DNA from 4 places in the Nonomuraea sp. KM90 genome. Region 3 is predicted to be linked to each of the others. Evidence: riboswitches for the same ligand, from Rfam matches in the RefSeq annotation. Region 3 holds a riboswitch; each other region holds the start of a gene.

The links. Region 3 has a riboswitch for thiamine pyrophosphate ahead of thiC (phosphomethylpyrimidine synthase ThiC). Riboswitches for the same ligand answer to the same signal wherever they lie in the genome.
Region 1: linked by a shared signal. The riboswitch ahead of thiD (bifunctional hydroxymethylpyrimidine kinase/phosphomethylpyrimidine kinase) and the one ahead of thiC (phosphomethylpyrimidine synthase ThiC) in region 3 are both predicted to bind thiamine pyrophosphate.
Region 2: linked by a shared signal. The riboswitch ahead of ACTWPW_RS07535 (purine-cytosine permease family protein) and the one ahead of thiC (phosphomethylpyrimidine synthase ThiC) in region 3 are both predicted to bind thiamine pyrophosphate.
Region 4: linked by a shared signal. The riboswitch ahead of ACTWPW_RS01205 (FAD-dependent oxidoreductase) and the one ahead of thiC (phosphomethylpyrimidine synthase ThiC) in region 3 are both predicted to bind thiamine pyrophosphate.

What each region holds. Positions count from the first base shown of each region.
Region 1 is NZ_JBQQCB010000015.1:35,963-40,366, reverse strand. Features, by position in the region: gene ACTWPW_RS18520 (carbon starvation CstA family protein) at 1-595, shown strand, start outside; gene ACTWPW_RS18515 (TenA family protein) at 599-1,267, opposite strand; gene thiD (bifunctional hydroxymethylpyrimidine kinase/phosphomethylpyrimidine kinase) at 1,346-2,149, opposite strand; TPP riboswitch at 2,143-2,238, opposite strand; gene ACTWPW_RS18505 (histidine phosphatase family protein) at 2,255-2,908, opposite strand; gene ACTWPW_RS18500 (DNA polymerase domain-containing protein) at 2,969-3,916, shown strand; gene ACTWPW_RS18495 (M28 family metallopeptidase) at 4,036-4,404, shown strand, end outside.
Region 2 is NZ_JBQQCB010000004.1:256,093-260,496, reverse strand. Features, by position in the region: gene ACTWPW_RS07555 (MFS transporter) at 1-401, opposite strand, end outside; gene ACTWPW_RS07550 (winged helix-turn-helix transcriptional regulator) at 532-951, shown strand; gene ACTWPW_RS07545 (rhodanese-like domain-containing protein) at 948-1,271, shown strand; gene ACTWPW_RS07540 (hypothetical protein) at 1,503-1,925, opposite strand; TPP riboswitch at 2,455-2,567, shown strand; gene ACTWPW_RS07535 (purine-cytosine permease family protein) at 2,558-3,895, shown strand; gene ACTWPW_RS07530 (methylated-DNA--[protein]-cysteine S-methyltransferase) at 3,855-4,404, opposite strand, start outside.
Region 3 is NZ_JBQQCB010000097.1:26,104-30,507, reverse strand. Features, by position in the region: gene thiC (phosphomethylpyrimidine synthase ThiC) at 1-1,507, opposite strand, end outside; TPP riboswitch at 1,500-1,612, opposite strand; gene ACTWPW_RS48150 (hypothetical protein) at 1,703-2,053, shown strand; partial or broken gene ACTWPW_RS48145 (universal stress protein) at 2,066-2,899, shown strand; gene ACTWPW_RS48140 (cellulose binding domain-containing protein) at 2,935-4,044, shown strand; gene ACTWPW_RS48135 (YbaK/prolyl-tRNA synthetase associated domain-containing protein) at 4,028-4,404, opposite strand, start outside.
Region 4 is NZ_JBQQCB010000001.1:189,107-193,510, forward strand. Features, by position in the region: gene thiE (thiamine phosphate synthase) at 1-336, opposite strand, end outside; gene ACTWPW_RS01195 (Rv2175c family DNA-binding protein) at 314-688, opposite strand; gene ACTWPW_RS01200 (NAD(P)/FAD-dependent oxidoreductase) at 719-1,882, opposite strand; TPP riboswitch at 1,941-2,057, shown strand; gene ACTWPW_RS01205 (FAD-dependent oxidoreductase) at 2,047-3,231, shown strand; gene thiS (sulfur carrier protein ThiS) at 3,228-3,428, shown strand; gene ACTWPW_RS01215 (thiazole synthase) at 3,421-4,176, shown strand; gene pknB (Stk1 family PASTA domain-containing Ser/Thr kinase) at 4,330-4,404, shown strand, end outside.

The DNA.
Region 1 (4,404 bases), on a different contig from region 3:
CTGGTGGCCGGGGCTGGTCGCCTCCAGCGCCGTGGTCGTGGCGGCCTGGGGATATTTCCTCTACCAGGGCGTCAACGACCCGCTCGGCGGCATCAACCAGCTCTTCCCGCTGTTCGGCATCGCCAACCAGCTCCTGGCGGCCGTCGCGCTCACTGTGGCCACCACGCTGCTGATCAAGAGTGGCCGGCTCAAGTGGGCCTGGGTGACGGGGGTGCCCCTGGCCTGGGACGTGGCGGTCACGCTGACCGCCAGCTACCAGAAGGTGTTCTCGACCGACCCCACGCTCGGCTTCTTCGCCCAGCGTGACCGCTATCAGACGGCGCTCGACCAGGGACAGCTCCTCGCGCCCGCCAAGACGACCGGCGCGATGCAGCAGATCGTGATCAACTCCACCGTCGACGGCGTCCTGGCGGCGCTGTTCGCCATCCTGATCATCGTGGTGATCCTCGACGCGGCCCGCGTGTGGATCAAGGCGATCAGGACGCGGGAGCCGCTGCCGGACACGGAGGCGCCGTTCGAGGAGTCCAAGATCCTCGCCCCGGCCGGGCTCATCGCCACCCGCGAGGAGAAGGAGATGATGGCCAAGGCGCCGTGATGGTCAGGGCGCGAGCCACCGCTCCGTCGGCCAGGTCTCGCGCCGCCAGGCGCTGTCCCAGAACATCCACTCGTACGCCGCCGCCCGGCCGTAGGCCTCTCCCATGGCCTCGCGGGTGGCCGGGTCGGCGGCGGCGGCGAGCCGGTCGGCGATGCCCTTGGCCTGCTCGACGGAGGCCGCGAAGGCCGGGTCCGCGTAGGTGGAGATCCACTTGACGTACGGGTGCTCCGGGGTGGCGTACTTCAGCAGCGCCGTACCGACGTCCTGGTAGATCCAGAAGCACGGCAGCACCGCCGCCGCGATCACCGGGTAGGGCGCGGTGAGCGCCGTGGCCTGCAGGAACGACGCGTACGCCAGGCACGTCGGCGACATCGCCAGGCCCTTGGCGTCGGCGCCGAGCTCCTCGGCGTAGCCGGCGTGCAGCATGCGCTCGGCGGCCAGCGCGGTGTGCGCGCTCTGGGCCCAGAACGCCGCGTCGGCGGGGTCTGTCGCCCGCACGGACGCCGTGGCCAGCGCCTTGGAGAACGCCTCCAGGTAGCGGGCGTCCTGCACGATGTAGAAGCCGAACCGGTCGGGGTCGAGGGTGCCGTCGCCGAGCGCGACGAGGAAGGGGTGCTCGTGGATGGCGCGCATCAGCTCGGCCGTGCGCTGCCAGATGTCATCGCAGAACATCGCGTCTCCTTGGGAACGGCAATCTGGGGGCGGCAATCTTGGGGGCGCAGGTTTGGGGCGCAGTCTTCGGGAGCGTGCTCACCAGATGGCGTGGAAGTGGTGGACGGGGCCGTGGCCGTGCCCGACGTCGAGCGTGTCGGCCGCGCGCAGCGCCTCCGTCAGGTAGGTCTTCGCCGCCCGCACCGCGCCCGGCCAGTCGTCGTGGCGGGGGCGCAGCGCCGCGATGGCCGAGGACAGCGTGCAGCCGGTGCCGTGGGTGTTGCGGGTGTCCACGCGGGGCGCGGCCAGCTCGATCGCGCCCTCGGGCGTGGCCAGCACGTCCACGCAGGTGTCGCCGTCCAGGTGGCCGCCCTTGAGCAGCACCTGCCGGGCGCCCAGCGCGCGCAGCCGCCGCGCCTGCCCGTGCATCTCGGACAGGCCGCGGGCCGGCTCCTCGCCGAGCAGGTCCGCCGCCTCGGGCAGGTTGGGCGTGATCAGGTCGGCGCGGGGCAGCAGCGTCTCGCGCAGCTCGGCCACGGCGTCGGCCGGCAGCAGCCGGTCGCCGCTCTTGGCCACCATCACGGGGTCGAGCACGACGAAAGGCGGCCGGTACGTGTCCAGTGCCGCCGCCACCGCCTTGATCAGCGGCGCGGTGCCCAGCATGCCGATCTTCACGGCGTCCGCCGGCACGTCGGTCAGCAGCGTGTCGAGCTGGGCGGCGACGAACTCGGCCGGCACCTCGTGGATGCCGGTCACGCCCGTGGTGGTCTGCGCGACCAGCGCCGTGACGACCGTCATGCCGTAGGCGCCGAGCGCGGAGAAGGTCTTCAGATCGCCCTGGATGCCGGCGCCGCCGCTGGGGTCGGTGCCCGCGATGGACAGGACTCTGGGTGCGTCGCTCACCGAGATGACGTCCCTTCGCTAGTGCGAACTAGATCAGGTTCGACGGGTGTGATCTCAGCCCGGGTCTCCGGGCACCCCGCGTCAGTGGCCCACTGTAACAGGCGCTCAGCCGCGCAGCTCCGGGGGGAAGCCGGTCCAGCGCAGCTCCACGGGAAGGTGACCCATGTCGTTGAAGAAGAGCAGCGAGGGCGGCCGGCCGGGGGCGTAGCGGATGGCGGTCAGGGCGGCGTTGGCGTGGTTGAGCCCGAGCCAGCGCCACTCGGGGGCGTCCTGGGCGGCGCGTACCAGCCAGCCGATCAGGAAGTTGTGCGTGACCACGAGCTCGTGGCGGGTCTCGTCCACCGTCTCGTCCACCGTCTCGTCCACCGTCTCGTCCACCGTCGTGTCCACCGTTCCGCCCACTGGGCCGGTGAACAGGTCGAGGGCCTCGCGGGCCAGCTTCGGCTCCGCCCCGGGGAACCGGGCGAGGAAGCCGAGGAAGTGGTCGGCGTACTCGGGGGGCAGCTCCTCCCTGGCCGGCAGGTACGGCACGTAGTCGCCGGCGGCCTCCGACACGCGCAGCGGGACGCCGGGGAGGTGCTCGCCGATCAGGCGGGCGGTCTCGGCGGCCCGGGGGAGCGGCCCGTGGTGGACGGCGGCCAGCGGGACGCCGCGGAGCCGCTCGCCGAGCAGCGCGGCCTGGCGGCGGCCGGCGTCCGTCAGGCCGCTCTCGTCCGGGGTGGCCTCGCTGTGCCGGGTGAGGTAGAGGAGACGCGTCATGGGGATCATTGTGGCCCGCGAATGTTGACCACACGTTCGAGTGTCGGCATCGTAGGGCGGGTGGCCGCTGATGAGACGCGCGACGGGGTCGCCCTGACCAACCTCGACCAGCCGTTGTTCGACGGTGCCGGCGCCACCAAGCGCGACCTGGTCGACTACCTCGACGCGGTCCGCGACCGCATCCTCCCGGTCCTGCGCGACCGCGCGCTCTCGGTCATCCGCGTGCGCCCGGGCCAGGAGCCGTTCGTGCAGAAGAACCTGCCCAAATACGCCCCCGACTGGGTGCGCTCGGTGTCCATGTGGGCGGACGCGTCGCGCCGGCAGGTGACGTACGCGCTGTGCGACGACCGCAGGACGCTGCTGTGGTTCGCGAACCAGCGGGCGGTGGAATACCACCCGGCGCTGTTCGTCGGCGACCACCCCACCCACATGATCCTCGACCTCGACCCGCCGGAGCACGACGACTCCTTCTCGCTGGCCGTGCGCGGCGCCTTCCTCGTCCGCCAGGCCCTCGACGACGCCGGGCTGAGCGGGGCGGTGAAGACCAGCGGGGCGAAGGGCGTGCACGTGTTCGTGCCCGTGGCCGAGGGCACGGCGCCGGACGACCTGGCGGCGGCCACCCGGGCCCTGGCCGCCCGCGCCGAGCGGGTGGACCCGGCGCTGGCCACCACGGCGTTCATCCGCGAGGACCGCGCGGGCAAGGTCTTCCTCGACTCCACGCGCGCGGGCGGCGCCACGGTGGCGGCCGCCTACAGCCCCCGCATCCGGCCGGGCGTGCCCGTCTCCTTCCCCGTGGCCTGGGCCGACCTCGACCGCGTGGCGCCGGCCGACTTCACCATGCGCACCGCGCCCGGGCTGCTGGCCGAGGGTGATCCGTGGGCCGAGCACATGCCCGCGCCGCAGCGGCTGCCGGACGACCTCATCGCCGAGGGGCACACGATCCCGGTCGCCCGCGTACAGGCGATGCACGAGGGCAAGCGGCGTGCCCGCGCCCGCCGCGCGGAGTAAATGTCCGGAATTTGCAGCATTAGTGGGTCTTCTCAGGGGTTCCTGGCCGGGTTACGTTCCGGTGGCGGCGGCTCGGGGGAAATCGCCGCGATCTCCGGTCTGTTCCTGGGGGAACCCCTATGCGAAGAATGCTCATCGTTCTGATCGCCGCACTCTCCTTACCGCTGACGATGGCCGCGCCGGTCAACGCGGGCGGGCTCGACGACGTGTTCGCCAAGCTCCTCGTCAAGCAGGTCAAGGGGGCCAACGCCAAGAAGCACCTCGACGCCCTGCAGGCCATCGGCACCGCCAACGGCGGCAACCGCGCCGCCGGCACGCCCGGCTACGACGCCTCGGTCGACTACGTGGCGGGCAAGCTGCGCAAGGCCGGGTACAAGGTCACGCTCCAGCCGATCAACTTCGTCGAGAGCTGGTCCGAGAACTCCCCGCCGGTGCTCGACCTCACCGCGCCGACATCGAAGTCGTTCGTGCCCAACCAGGACTTCTTC
Region 2 (4,404 bases), on a different contig from region 3:
AACCCGCCCGCCGCCGTGCCCGCGTAGATGAGCAGGGCCCGGTTGCGCTGCCTGCCCTCGGGGAAGTTCGTGGTGATCAGAGACAGGCCGGCCGGGGTCATGAACGCGGCGGCCACCCCCGTGACGAACCTGGCCAGCAGCAGCACCCAGCCCTCGGTCGCGAAGCCGCCGAGACCGGAGAAGAGCAGGAACACCACCAGCCAGAGCAGGAACATCCGCCGCCGGCCCAGCAGGTCGGCCGCCCGGCCGCCGAGCAGCATGAAACCGCCGTACCCCAGCACGTACGCGCTGACGACCCCGCTCAGCATGCTGGTGGAAAGCCCGAGGTCGGCCCGGATGGACGGGAGGGCGACGTTCAGCATGGCCACGTCGATGCCCTCCAGGAAGATGGCACCGCACAAAACGATCAGTACGCCCCAGGAACGGGCGGGCACAGACACAACAAACCCCCGGTTACTTCTCGGCATGTCGGTTCTCTCTTGTAACCGTCCACATCATGGGCCAGGATGAAATGTCGTGGAAGACGGCACTTTGAGATCACTCAGTTACTGCGAAGGCACCGTGGACGACGACTACGACGTACGCCAGTGGGACACCCGCGAGGACTGCGAGGTCCGGCAGATCCTCGACCGCATCGCGGACAAGTGGTCGCTGCTGGTGATCGCCCTGCTCGACTGCCAGAGCCTGCGCTTCACCCAGCTCCGCCGCGAGATCGACGGCGTCAGCCAGCGCATGCTCAGCGTCACCCTGCGCCAGCTCGAACGCGACGGCCTGGTCACCCGCACGGTTCACCCCGTGGTGCCGCCCCGGGTGGACTACGCGCTGACGCCGCTCGGCCGTACGCTGCACCAGACCATCAAGTCCCTGGTCACGTGGACCGAGGAGCATCAGGCGGAGATCGCGGAGGCGCGTGCGGCCTACGACTCGCGGCGCGAGATGATGGAGCCATGACCGTTCCTGAGATCGAGGCCAACGCCGTTCCCGCCGACGCTTACCTGCTCGACGTCCGCGAGCAGGACGAATGGCTGGCCGGGCACGCGCCCGAAGCCGTGCACATCCCCATGACGCAGATCCAGGGCCGGGTCGACGAGGTGCCCGGCGACCGGACGGTCTACGTCGTGTGCCGGGTGGGCGGCCGTTCGCTGCAGGTCGCGGCCTGGCTCAACCAGCTCGGGCGCGACGCGGTCAACGTCGGGGGCGGCATGCAGTCGTGGGAGTCCGCGCGCCGGCCGATGGTCAGCGAGACGGGCCAGGAGCCCTTCGTGGCATGAGGCGGCGTTACCGCGATGCGGCACCGGGCCCGGTCGATGGAGATCGCCTTCGAGTAGTTGCAGCGCGAGATTCACCATCCACGCCGCCTTCTTCACCGACGGCGAGGCCGAGCTCGGCAGGCCGGCGGCGTACGTTCAAGCTTCGCTTCCGGTTACGGCGAACTCGCCCTGCTCGCCGACGCCTTCGGTTACCGCCTACGCCGACCAGCTGAGAGCCTGAGCGTCAGCGGCTCAGGTGTACTGGTTGTCTCGGGACAGGCTGTAGTCGCAAGCCAGGTGCTGGCCTGATCGCTTGTAGATGCACACCCTCACGCGGACCAGCCGGATGGGCTTGGGGCCGGTGCGGACGAAGTTTCCGAAGTTGGTGCCGTGGGAGCCGCAGCTGGTGTCCACCTTCCAGGCGCTGTACCCGGTGGTCAGGTCGGTGTGCGTCCACTCCATCTGGGCCCGCACCCCATGGTTGTCAGCGGGGCAGATGTCGCGCACCGTGAAGTTCCGAAAGACGACCCTCGTCCGGCTGACGAAGTCGACGGTCGTCCGGACGTACCCGGCGCCGGCTCTGTCCGGGTTTTCCACGCGGGCGGAGGACACTCCGTCGGCCGCCTGCGCCGGGCTTGCCACCAGCAGCCCGCTCAACGCTGCGATTCCCAGCACGGCGCCCAGAATGCGTGTCTTCAACAGTCCTCCAGCAAGAGATGTCTCGGTTGGTTCGGTTGGCCGTGGAACGTGAACTTCAGCCCTCCCGCGTGGCCGGCGGGGGAGACGTGCGAGGTGACGTCTTCGAAGGCGGTGAGCATCGCACAGGTGGCGCCGGGGTGCCGGATGTCGTCGTCTCTGATGACGTGGGCTTTCCGACCACACCCGGGCGGGTCAGGGTCGCCTCGCCTGGTGCCAGGGGGGTGGAATACGGCCCGAGGTTCACCGGAGCGATCGTTGCACTCCTCGGCAGCACCGTGGAATATGCCGGGAATATGCCTGGTCGCTCGGCAGTGATGTACAGCGTGGCTTGGAGAATGCGTGCGTGGGCAGCCCGCCGACGCGGTGCGAGAGGCCTCTCCAGCTGTTCGTCCTGCGGACCTGCACGGACTCTCCCCAGGGCGCGATGGCAGCTACCCGGTGGTGGCCGATCTAGGACGAATGGTGCATCATGGGGGCGCGAGCTGGGATGATCCCGGCTTCGTGTACCAACCCCCGCGGGAGCTTGGGGCAACCAGGCTGAGAGGGTAGCTACTGCTGCTGCCGACCGCATGAACCTGTCCGGGTAATGCCGGCGTAGGGAGTGTGCGATGACGCATGGCGTCGAAGAAGTTCCGCTGACCCTCGAAGGCCGCCCGCCGAAGACCCTCGGCGTGCTCGACCAGGGCGCTCTCTGGGCGAACCTCGGGGTCAGCCTCCTCGGCTTCTCCGGAGCCCTGCTCCTGCTCAACCCGCTCGGCGACGCCCCGCTCAGCCTGGCCGCGGTGCTGGTGGCCACGGTGGTGGGCAGCCTGATCGGCACCGCCATGGTGGGCCTGTCCGCCATCCCCGGCACGCAGACCGGGCAGCCGGCGATGGTGCTGTTGCGCGGGCTGTTCGGGGCCAGGATCTCCTACGTGCCCACGGTGCTGAACATCGTGCAGATGATCGGCTGGGGGGCCTTCGAGCTCTGGGTGATCGCGAAGGGTGCCACCGCGATCTTCGGCTCGGTGCCGTACCAGGTGTGGGTGGTCGTGGCGGGGGTGCTGACCACCGCGCTGACGATCTGGCCGCTCGGGTCGATCCGGCTGCTGCGCCGGTACGTCACCGTCGGCGTGATCATCGCGATGATCTGGTTCACGGTGTTCTTCCTGCGCGACGCCCCCTCCCCGGAGGGCGGGAGCTGGACGGCCTTCCCCGCCGCGGTCGACTACGTGATCGCGCTCTCGGTGTCCTGGGTGCCGATGGCCGCCGACTTCGCCCGCCACTCGCGCTCCAGCAGGGCCGCCTTCACCGGCGTGGTCGGCGGATACACCCTGGCCCAGGTGGCGTGTCTGGGGCTGGGCGTGTACGCGGTGGCCCTCGCGGGCGCCGCCGGGGTGCAGGCCGACCAGACGTCGGTGTTCGGGCCGTTCGTGGCGGTGCCGCTGGGCGCGCTGTTCTTCGGCATCCTGGTCCTGCGCGAGACCGACCAGTCCTTCGCCAACGTCTACTCCACCACGGTCTCGCTGCAGAACCTGATGCCGCGGATGGACCGGCGCGTCTTCTCCGTCGGCATCGGCGTGCTCACCGTGGTGATCGCCCTGCTGGTGGACGTCACCTCGTACGGGGTGTTCCTCGGCCTGATCGGGGCGGTGTTCGTGCCGATGTTCGCGGTGCTCGCCGTGGACTACTTCCTGCTGCGCCGCGGCACGGGCTGGAACACCGCGGAGGACGCGCCCTCGCGCTGGTCGATGCTGGTGCCGTGGGCGCTGGGCTTCGCCGCCTACTGGCTGACGACCTCGACGCCGACGATCCCCCAGTGGGACGCGTGGTGGGCGGGCGTGCGCGAGGTCCTCGGCTTCGTCCGGCAGCCGTGGATGAACGGCGCCCTGGGCGGTGCCTTGGTGGCCGCGCTGGTGACGCTGCTCATCGGGCTGCTGGCCCGGCGGTCCGCCGCTCGACGTTGAGCAGGTGCTGCTTGGCGGCCGCGCCCCCCGCGTAGTCGCCGAGCGCGCCGTCCTCGCGCACCACCCGGTGGCAGGGCACGATCACGCAGATGGGGTTGGAGGCCAGCGCGTTGCCGATCGCCCGCAGCGCGCGCGGCCGGCCGATGCTCTCGCCGATCTGCTCCAGCGTGGTGGTGGTGCCATAGGGGACCGCCATGGTCTTCTGCAGCACCGTGCGCGCGAAAGTCGTGGCCAGCGTCAGGTCCACCGGCGTGGCGAACGCGCGCAGCCGCCCCGAGAAGTAGGCGTCGAGCTCCCTGCGCACCGGGTCGAGGCGTCGCGCGTCGGGCCCGATGAACCGGCCCACATGCCTGCTGACCAGCTCGAAGACGTCGTTTTCCGGCTCGAAGCTGCAGGCGGCGATGCCCTTGCCGGTCACCGCCAGCACCATCCTGCCCACGGCCCCGTCGTAGGTGCCGAAGGCGATGTCCGGTGGTGTGTCACCCCGATAGGTGCTGGAGGTCACCCGC
Region 3 (4,404 bases):
CGGCCGACTTCTCCGCGAAGCCCGCCTCCCGGATGTCGTGGCTGATCCGCATCGAGCAGAACTTGGGCCCGCACATCGAGCAGAAGTGCGCGGTCTTGGCAGGTGCGGCGGGCAGCGTCTCGTCGTGGAAGGACCGCGCCGTGTCGGGGTCGAGCGAGAGGTCGAACTGGTCCTCCCAGCGGAACTCGAACCGCGCGTCCGACAGCGCGTCGTCCCACGCCTGCGCCTGCGGGTGCCCCTTGGCCAGGTCGGCGGCGTGGGCGGCGATCTTGTACGTGATCACGCCGGTCTTGACGTCGTCCTTGTCCGGCAGGCCGAGGTGCTCCTTGGGGGTGACGTAGCAGAGCATGGCGGTGCCGAACCAGCCGATCATGGCGGCCCCGATGCCCGAGGTGATGTGGTCGTATCCGGGGGCGATGTCCGTCACCAGCGGGCCCAGCGTGTAGAACGGAGCGTCGTCGCAGAGCTCGCGCTGCAGGTCCACGTTCTCCTTGATCTTGTGCATGGGCACGTGCCCGGGGCCCTCGATCATCACCTGGACGTCGTGCTCACGCGCGATCGCGGTCAGCTCCCCCAGCGTGCGCAGCTCGGCGAACTGGGCCTCGTCGTTGGCGTCGGCGATCGAGCCGGGCCTGAGCCCGTCGCCGAGCGAGAACGACACGTCGTAGCGGGCCAGGATTTCGCACATCTCGGCAAAGTTCTCGTACAGGAAGCTCTCGCGGTGGTGCGCCAGGCACCAGGCGGCCATGATCGAGCCCCCGCGCGAGACGATCCCGGTCTTGCGGCGGGCGGTGAGCGGCACGAACTCCAGCCGCACCCCCGCGTGCACGGTCACGTAGTCGACGCCCTGCTCGCACTGCTCGACCAGCGTGTCGCGGTAGACCTCCCACGACAGCGCCTCCGGCCGGCCCTTGACCTTCTCCAGCGCCTGGTAGATGGGCACGGTGCCGACCGGGACGGGCGAGTTGCGCAGGATCCACTCGCGGGTCTCGTGGATGTCGTCGCCGGTGGACAGGTCCATGATCGTGTCGGCGCCCCAGCGCGTGGCCCAGGTCATCTTCTCGACCTCCTCCTCGATGGAGGAGGTCACGGCGGAGTTGCCGATGTTGGCGTTGATCTTCACCAGGAAGTTGCGGCCGATGATCATCGGCTCGGACTCGGGGTGGTTGACGTTCGCGGGGATGATGGCCCGGCCCGCCGCGACCTCCTGCCGGACGAACTCGGGGGTGACGCCCTCGCGCACGGCCACGAACTCCATCTCCCTGGTCACCAGCCCGCGCCGGGCGCAGGCGACCTGCGTGACCGGCTCGCCCGCCGCCCCACGCTCGCGGATCCACCCCTCGCGCAGGCGGGGCAGCCCCTGCCGGAGGTCGGGCCGGAAGGACGGGTCGGTGTACGGGCCCGAGGTGTCGTACAGCGTCACCGCCGAGCCGTCGGACAGCCGCACCTCGCGCATCGGCACGCGCAGGTCGCCGCGGTAGATCTTGGTGAAGCGCGCGTCAGTCATCGCGCAAACTCCCTTCGCCGGCATTACCCGGAGCAGGTTCTGGCGGTCGGCGGCTGTCAGCCGTCCTCTCAGCCCGGTCTCCACCGGGCTCCCGCGTTGGACGGCGAAGATCGTACCCAGATGTGCCCCCGGCCGAAACCCGCGCGGCGAGGTTTGACGAGCGCCCTCGGCGGTAGGCTCCCCATCAGGGGAAACATGAAGAGAATCGCCGCTGTCGCAGGACTACTCGTCGTGATGGCCGCGTCCGGCGCCACCGCCGCCGCCGGGGACGGCATCGATCAGCACGAAGTAAGCCAGGAACAGTACGACACCCTGATCGCCCAGTGCCGCTACGCCGACACCGGGAAGGCGAAATGCCGGGCCGCGGTCAGAGAGATGTACCGCGTCGGCAGAACCGACAGAAGCCTCGACTGCCGGTCCTACTCCGGCGTGACCGTCTGCGGCACGCTGCGGCTCAGCAGGTCCGAACGCGCGTGCGTCCGTGACTCGGAGGCCCAGGGGCTGCCGTTCCGCCGCGCCGAGGTGGAATGCTACGCGCTGTCCTGAGGGGGCTGGGACGTGATCATCGTAGGGGTGGACGGCTCCCGCACCGGCCTTGAGGCGGCCGGCTGGGCCGCGGCCGAGGCTGAGCTGCGCCAGGCGCCGCTGACCGTCGCGCACGCCGTGCCGAAGTGGGTGTGCGAGCAGGGCGCCGTCCGCTACGCCGAGGTGGCCCGGTGGATGCGCGACGGCGCGAACACGGTGCTCACCTCGGCGGAGGAGCGGGCCCGCCGGGAGTGGCCGCAGGTGCGGGTGGAGGGCGTCCTGCTGCCCGGCGATCCCCGCTCCGCGCTGGTCAAGGCGTCCGAGGGGGCCGAGCTGCTGGTCGTCGGCAGCCGCGGGATCGGCGGCGTCCGGGGGTTGCTGGTCGGGTCGGTCGCGTACGGGGTGTCCGCGCACGCGCGTACGAACGTCGTACTGATCCACGGGCGCCCCGACACCCCGCGCGGCGAGATCGTGGCCGGGACCGACGGCTCGCCCGGCGCCGGGCGGGCACTGGAGTTCGCCTTCCACGAGGCCGAGCTGCGCGGCGCCCGGCTGCACGCCGTACAGGCGTGGGCCTGGCCGCACGTGAGCGGCTTCGAGCCGGCCGACCGCGAGAGCGAGCAGGACACGCTGCGGAGGTTGAAGGAGTCGCTGACCGCGCACCGGGAGCGGCATCCCGGGGTGGACGTGGTGGCGGAGGTCGTCCACGGGCACCCCATGTAGGTGCTCAAGGAGGCCGCTTCCGGCGCCGACCTGCTCGTGGTCGGCTCGCGCGGGCACGGCCAGCTCGCGGGCATGCTCATCGGCTCGATCAGCCAGGCCCTGCTCCACCACGCCCCCTGCCCCCTGGCCGTGGTCCGCGCCTGAAAGTTACATGCGTCGCCCCAGGTCACGCCCCCGCGATGATCGTCTCCCTTTCCGCCGCGAGCCCGCGCTCCTACGATCTGCGCAGGCTACGACGGGAGCAGACGATGCCCAAGACCGGCGCCGCGCTGGCCGCGATGCTGGCCCTGGCCGCCGCGGTGTTGTTCGCCACCACCGCATCGGCCGGCGCCGCCGCCACCAGGATCATGCCCCTGGGCGACTCGATCACCGGATCCCCCGGCTGCTGGCGGGCCCTGCTCTGGAACCGCCTCCAGAGCACCGGCCACACGAACGTCGACTTCGTCGGCACCCTCCCGCCCCAGGGCTGCGGGGTCGCGCACGACGGCGACAACGAGGGCCACGGCGGCTACCTCGCCACCAACATCGCCGGCCAGAACCTGCTGCCCGGCTGGCTCTCCGCCACCCGGCCCGACGTCGTGCTGATGCACCTGGGCACCAACGACGTGTGGAGCAACATCGCGCCGGCGACGATCCTCGGCTCGTTCACCACGCTCGTCAACCAGATGCGGGCGAGCAACCCCGGCATGAAGATCCTCGTCGCCAAGATCATCCCGATGAACCCGTCCTCCTGCGCGGACTGCGCCCAGCGGGCCGTGAACTTCAACAACGCCATCCCCGCCTGGGCCGCGGCCACCAGCACCGCACAGTCGCCGATCACGGTCGTGGACCAGTGGACGGGCTTCAGCACGGCCACCGACACCTACGACGGGGTGCACCCGAACGCCGCGGGCGACCAGAAGATGTCCGACAAGTGGTACCCGCCCCTGGTCGAGGCCCTGTCCGGCACCGCCACGCCCACCGCCACCACCACGACCCCGCCGCCGCCCGGCGGCTGCACGGCCACGTACAGCAACACCGGTCAGTGGCAGGGCGGCTTCCAGGGCGAGGTCATCGTCAAGAACACCGGCACCACGCCGATGAACGCGTGGACGGTGGCGTGGACGTTCGCCGACGGCCAGCGGGTCACCCAGCTCTGGGGCGGCACGCTTAGCGCGAGCGGCTCCTCGGTGACGGTACGCAACGCCGGCTGGAACGGCCTGCTGGCGCCCGGGGCCTCCACCGCGTTCGGCTTCCTGGCCTCCTGGAACGGCACCAACACGGCCCCCACGCCTAGTTGCTCAGCGTGATGTCCGCCATCCGGGGCGCCGCCAGCCGTACGTAGTCGTCGGTCGCCAGCGCCACGGAGCGGTCGAGCCGGGCGGCGTTGAAGTACAGCTCGGGCCGGTCCAGCAGCGAGGGATCGGCGACCAGCTCGAGCCGGGAGTCGTAGCTGAAGGGCAGCACGGTCCCGCTCACGCTCCCGGCCAGCTCCTCGGCCTTCTCCTTGCCGGCGAAGGCCACGTACGTGCCGTCGAGCAGCGCCTTGACCGCCTGGAGGTCGAGCCGGGCATCGCCGGGCACGACGGCCAGCACGTGCCGGGTCTGCTTCTTGCCGACCTTGACCATCACGATCAGGCACTTGGCGGCCTGCGCGACGTCGTGCCCGC
Region 4 (4,404 bases), on a different contig from region 3:
GGTGGACCGTCCGATGACGATGTCGTCGCCGAGTATCTCTCGCGCGACCGTCACGGGAAGGTCGTCCTGCCCCAGGTGGAGCACGTCGGGCCGGGCGGCGTAGGCGATGTCCGCCCGGTCGTTGACGGCCAGCAGCTTGCCGTGCCGGTCGCAGGCGTCGCGGAAGATCTCGAGGAGCGCGAGTTCTTCGCGAGCCTCCAGGCCCTTCTCCCGCAGCTGGATGATGTCCACGCCCCCGGCCAGCACCGAATCGAGGAACTCTGCCAGGTCGCCGCGGTCGCGGCGGCCGTCTGTGCAGAGATAGAGGCGGGCCTCAGAAAGCGAGGGCTTGGGCACGCCGCTTGACCTCGGTATGACGGCCGGCCTTGATCGCCTCTATGGGCGATCCGGGCAGCGACTCGTCTGGGGTGAAGAGCCAGCGCAGCGACTCGACATCGTCGTAGCCGGCGTCCTGCAACACGGTCAGCGTGCCGGGCAGGCCCTTCATCACGTCCTTCCCATCGAGGAACACCGCGGGCACCTGTGGCCCGCCGCTCCCGCGGCGCACGCCGAGGAGCTTGTGGTCCTTGAGGAGCTGCTTGGCCCGCCCGATCGAAAGGTCAAGGCGCGAGGCCACTTCGGGGAGCGTGAGCCACTCGTCGACGAGCTGCTCGGTCTCCCGGTCGATCTGTGCAACAGAAAGCGTCACGAAACCACAACTACCACATGCCGTCCTTGCTCAAACAACACAATCCCGTAGGGGGACTTGTGGATCTACCAGGCGTTCCGCGTCGAGGCGGTGGCCCGCCTCGATGATCCGCCGCCCCTGTACGAGATCGCGCGGCCGGTCCACGGCGAGCACCGCGGCGAGGGTGTCGCCGGCGGTGAGCCAGACGGCCGACCACTTGCCCTCGGGCTCTCCTCGATAGACCAGCCGTTCCCCCGCGGGGTGGTGGCCGGAGTATTGCACCATGTGCCCGAACTGCTCGGACCAGAAGTATGGCACCGGATCGTACACGGCTTCCTCCCCCAGCAGTGTCGCGGCGGCGACCTCGGGGGCGTTGAGCGCGGTGTCCCAGTGTTCCACCCTGAGCCTGACCTGCCAGCGGCGCGACCACCAGGCGGCGCAGTCGCCCACGGCAACCGTGTTCGGGAGCGAGGCGCGCAGGTGCTCGTCGGTGACGACGCCGTTGTGGAGGTCGATGTCGGCGCCGGCCAGCCATTCGACCGCCGGGCGCACGCCGATGCCGGTGACGACCGCGTGGGCCTCGACGAACTCGCCGCCCACCAGCCGCACGCCGCCCTCGTCCACGGAGTCGACCATGGTGCCGAGCCGCAGGTCGATGCCGTCGTACCAGCGCTCGGTGCGGGCCCCGATCTCGGTGCCGACGGCGGTCGCGAGCGGGGTCTCGGCGGACTCGATCACCGTCACCTCGCAGCCGGCGCGGCGGGCCGCCGTGGCCACCTCCGCGCCGATCCAGCCGGCGCCGACGATGGCAAGGCGGGCGCCGGGGACGAGCATGGCCCTGAGCTCGTGGGCGTCGTCGATGGTGCGCAGCACGTGCTGGGGGCCGTCGCCGGGCAGCCTGATCGGCTCGGCGCCGGTGGCGATGACCAGGCTGTCGTAGCCGATCTCGCCCTCGGTGGTCTCCACGACGCCCTCGCGCAGCGACTTGGCGCTGACGCCGGGCCAGAAGTCGACGCCCATGGACTCGAGGTCGGTCTCGACGTAGCTGGAGTCGGCGTCGCCGGCCAGGACGGCCTTGGACAGGGGCGGGCGGTCGTAGGGGCGGTGGCGCTCCTGGCCCACCAGGGTGATCCGGCCGTCGAACCCGCGCCCGCGCAGTGCCTCGACCGTACGCACTCCGGCCAGGCCCGCTCCCACCACCACGACATGCTTCACGTTGATGACCATAACGGGGGCGGTGCGTGGACGTCGCACCGAGGCCGTAGGCTGTGGACGTAAGACGCGCGGGAGTCCGGCCGTAACCGGGCTGAGAGGAAGGCTGCACCGGGCCTTCGACCGCAAGACACCTGATCCGGATCATGCCGGCGAAGGGAGCGCATGTGGACGTGATCGTGGGTGGCGGGGTCGTCGGGCTTTCCGTCGCCTGGCGGATGGCCCGTGAGGGGCGGCAGGTCACCGTGGTCGACCCGGCTCCGGGCACGGGTGCCTCGCACGCGGCGGCGGGGATGCTGGCCCCGGTCAGCGAGGTGACCTACACCGAGGCGCCGCTGCTGCGGCTGGGGATGGCCTCGCTGCGCCGCTGGCCCGCCTTCGCCGCCGAGCTCTCCGCGGACGCCGGCCTGGACGAAGCCGCCGGACCGGGCGCGGAGCAGGGGCCGAAGCGGCCCGGCGCGGGTCGGGGGCTGAACCGGCCCGGCGCGGGGCGAGGGCTGGATCTCCGGTCGGACGGGACGCTCGACGTGGCGTTCGGGGCCGACGACCTGGCGGCGCTGGACGAGCTGGCGGCGTTCATGGACAAGCTGGGCCTGCCGGTCGAGCGGCTGACCGGGCGGGAGTGCCGCCGGCTGGAGCCGATGCTGGCACCCTCCGTGCGCGGCGGGCTGCTGGCGGCCGGTGACGCCTGGGTCGACCCGCGCCGCGTGACGGCGGCGCTGCTGGCCGCCCTGGAACGGAGGGGCGTGCCGCTGGTCAGGGCCCGCGCGACTGGGCTGCTGCGCGAGGGCGGGCGCGAAGGTGGGGCGGTCACGGGCGTGCGCCTGGACGGCGACCCCGCCGAGCTGCGGGCCGAGCGGGTCGTCGTGGCGGCCGGGGCCTGGAGCGCCGAGCTGGCCGAGGTGCCGGTGCGGCCGGTCAAGGGGCAGATCATGCGGTTGCGCTCGCCGCAGCCGCTGCTCGGCCGGTGCGTACGCGGAACCGTGCACGGCTCGTACGTCTACCTGGTCCCCCGGGGCGACGGCGAGCTGGTGGTCGGGGCCACGCAGGAGGAGCTGGGATTCGACACCCGGGTGACCGCCGGCGGGCTCTACGAGCTGCTGCGGGACGCCAGGGAGCTGGTGCCGGGCGTCACCGAGCTGGAGGTCGCCGACGTGGTGGCGGGGCTGCGGCCGGGGACACCGGACAACCTGCCGGTCATCGGGCCGAGCGGGACACCGGGGCTGGCGTTCGCGACCGGGCACCACCGGGGCGGCGTGCTGCTGGCCCCGCTCACGACGGCCATCCTGCTGGGCGAGGAGAGCGAGCTGGCGGCCCTGTGCACGCCGGAGAGATTTCGGGAAATTTCATGATTGTTACCATCAACGGGGCCGCGCACGAGGTGGTCGACGGCATCACCGTGGCGCAGGCCGTACGCATATTGACCGCGGTCACCACCGGAGTGGCCGTGGCCGTGAACGACGAGGTGGTCACGCGCGGCGCCTGGGACTCGACGGCGCTGCGCGACCGTGACCGCGTGGAGGTTCTGACGGCGGTGCAAGGTGGATGATCTGATCATCGCCGGGGAGAAGTTCTCCTCCCGGCTCATCATGGGGACCGGCGGCGCGCCCTCGCTGGAGGTGCTCGACCAGGCGCTGGCGGCGTCGGGGACCGAGCTGACCACGGTGGCGATGCGGCGGCTCGACCCGGGCTCACGGGGCTCCGTGCTGGACGTGCTGCACAGGCGCGACATCAAGGTGCTGCCCAACACGGCCGGCTGCTTCACCGCGGGCGAGGCCGTGCTGACGGCCCGGATGGCCAGGGAGGCCCTGGGCACGAACTGGGTCAAGCTGGAGGTCATCGCCGACGAGCGGACGCTGCTGCCGGACCCGATCGAGACGTTCGACGCGGCCGAGCGGCTGGTGGCGGACGGGTTCGTGGTGCTGCCGTACATCGGGGACGACCCGGCGCTGGCCCGGCGGCTGGAGCAGGCCGGCTGCGCCGCCGTGATGCCCCTGGGGGCGCCGATCGGCTCGGGGCTGGGCATCCGCAACCCGCACAACATCGAGCTCATCGTGGAGGCCGCCGGCGTGCCGGTGATCCTCGACGCGGGCATCGGCACGGCGAGCGACGCCGCGCTGGCGATGGAGCTGGGCTGCGACGCCGTGCTGCTGGCCACGGCCGTCACCAGGGCGCAGCGGCCCGACCTCATGGCGGCGGCCATGAAGGGCGCCGTGGTCGCCGGGCGGCTGGCGCGGCAGGCGGGCCGCATCCCGCGCCGCCGCTACGCCGAGGCGTCCTCCCCGATGACGCCGTGACCCCGGAGGCGCCCGTGACCCCGGTGGCCGTCGTGACCTGGGAGGGGTCGTGTCCGCTTCGCCGGAAGCTGGGACGTTCCAACGGGAACGTCTCCGCATCGGTTTCGGGCGCCCGGGCCCTGCCAGTGGCAAAACGCCCGTAAACTCAGCGGGGTGGATACGACGACTGCGGACCCCCTGGTCGGGCGGCTCCTCGATGGGCGCTACCGCATCGAGAGCCGGATCGCC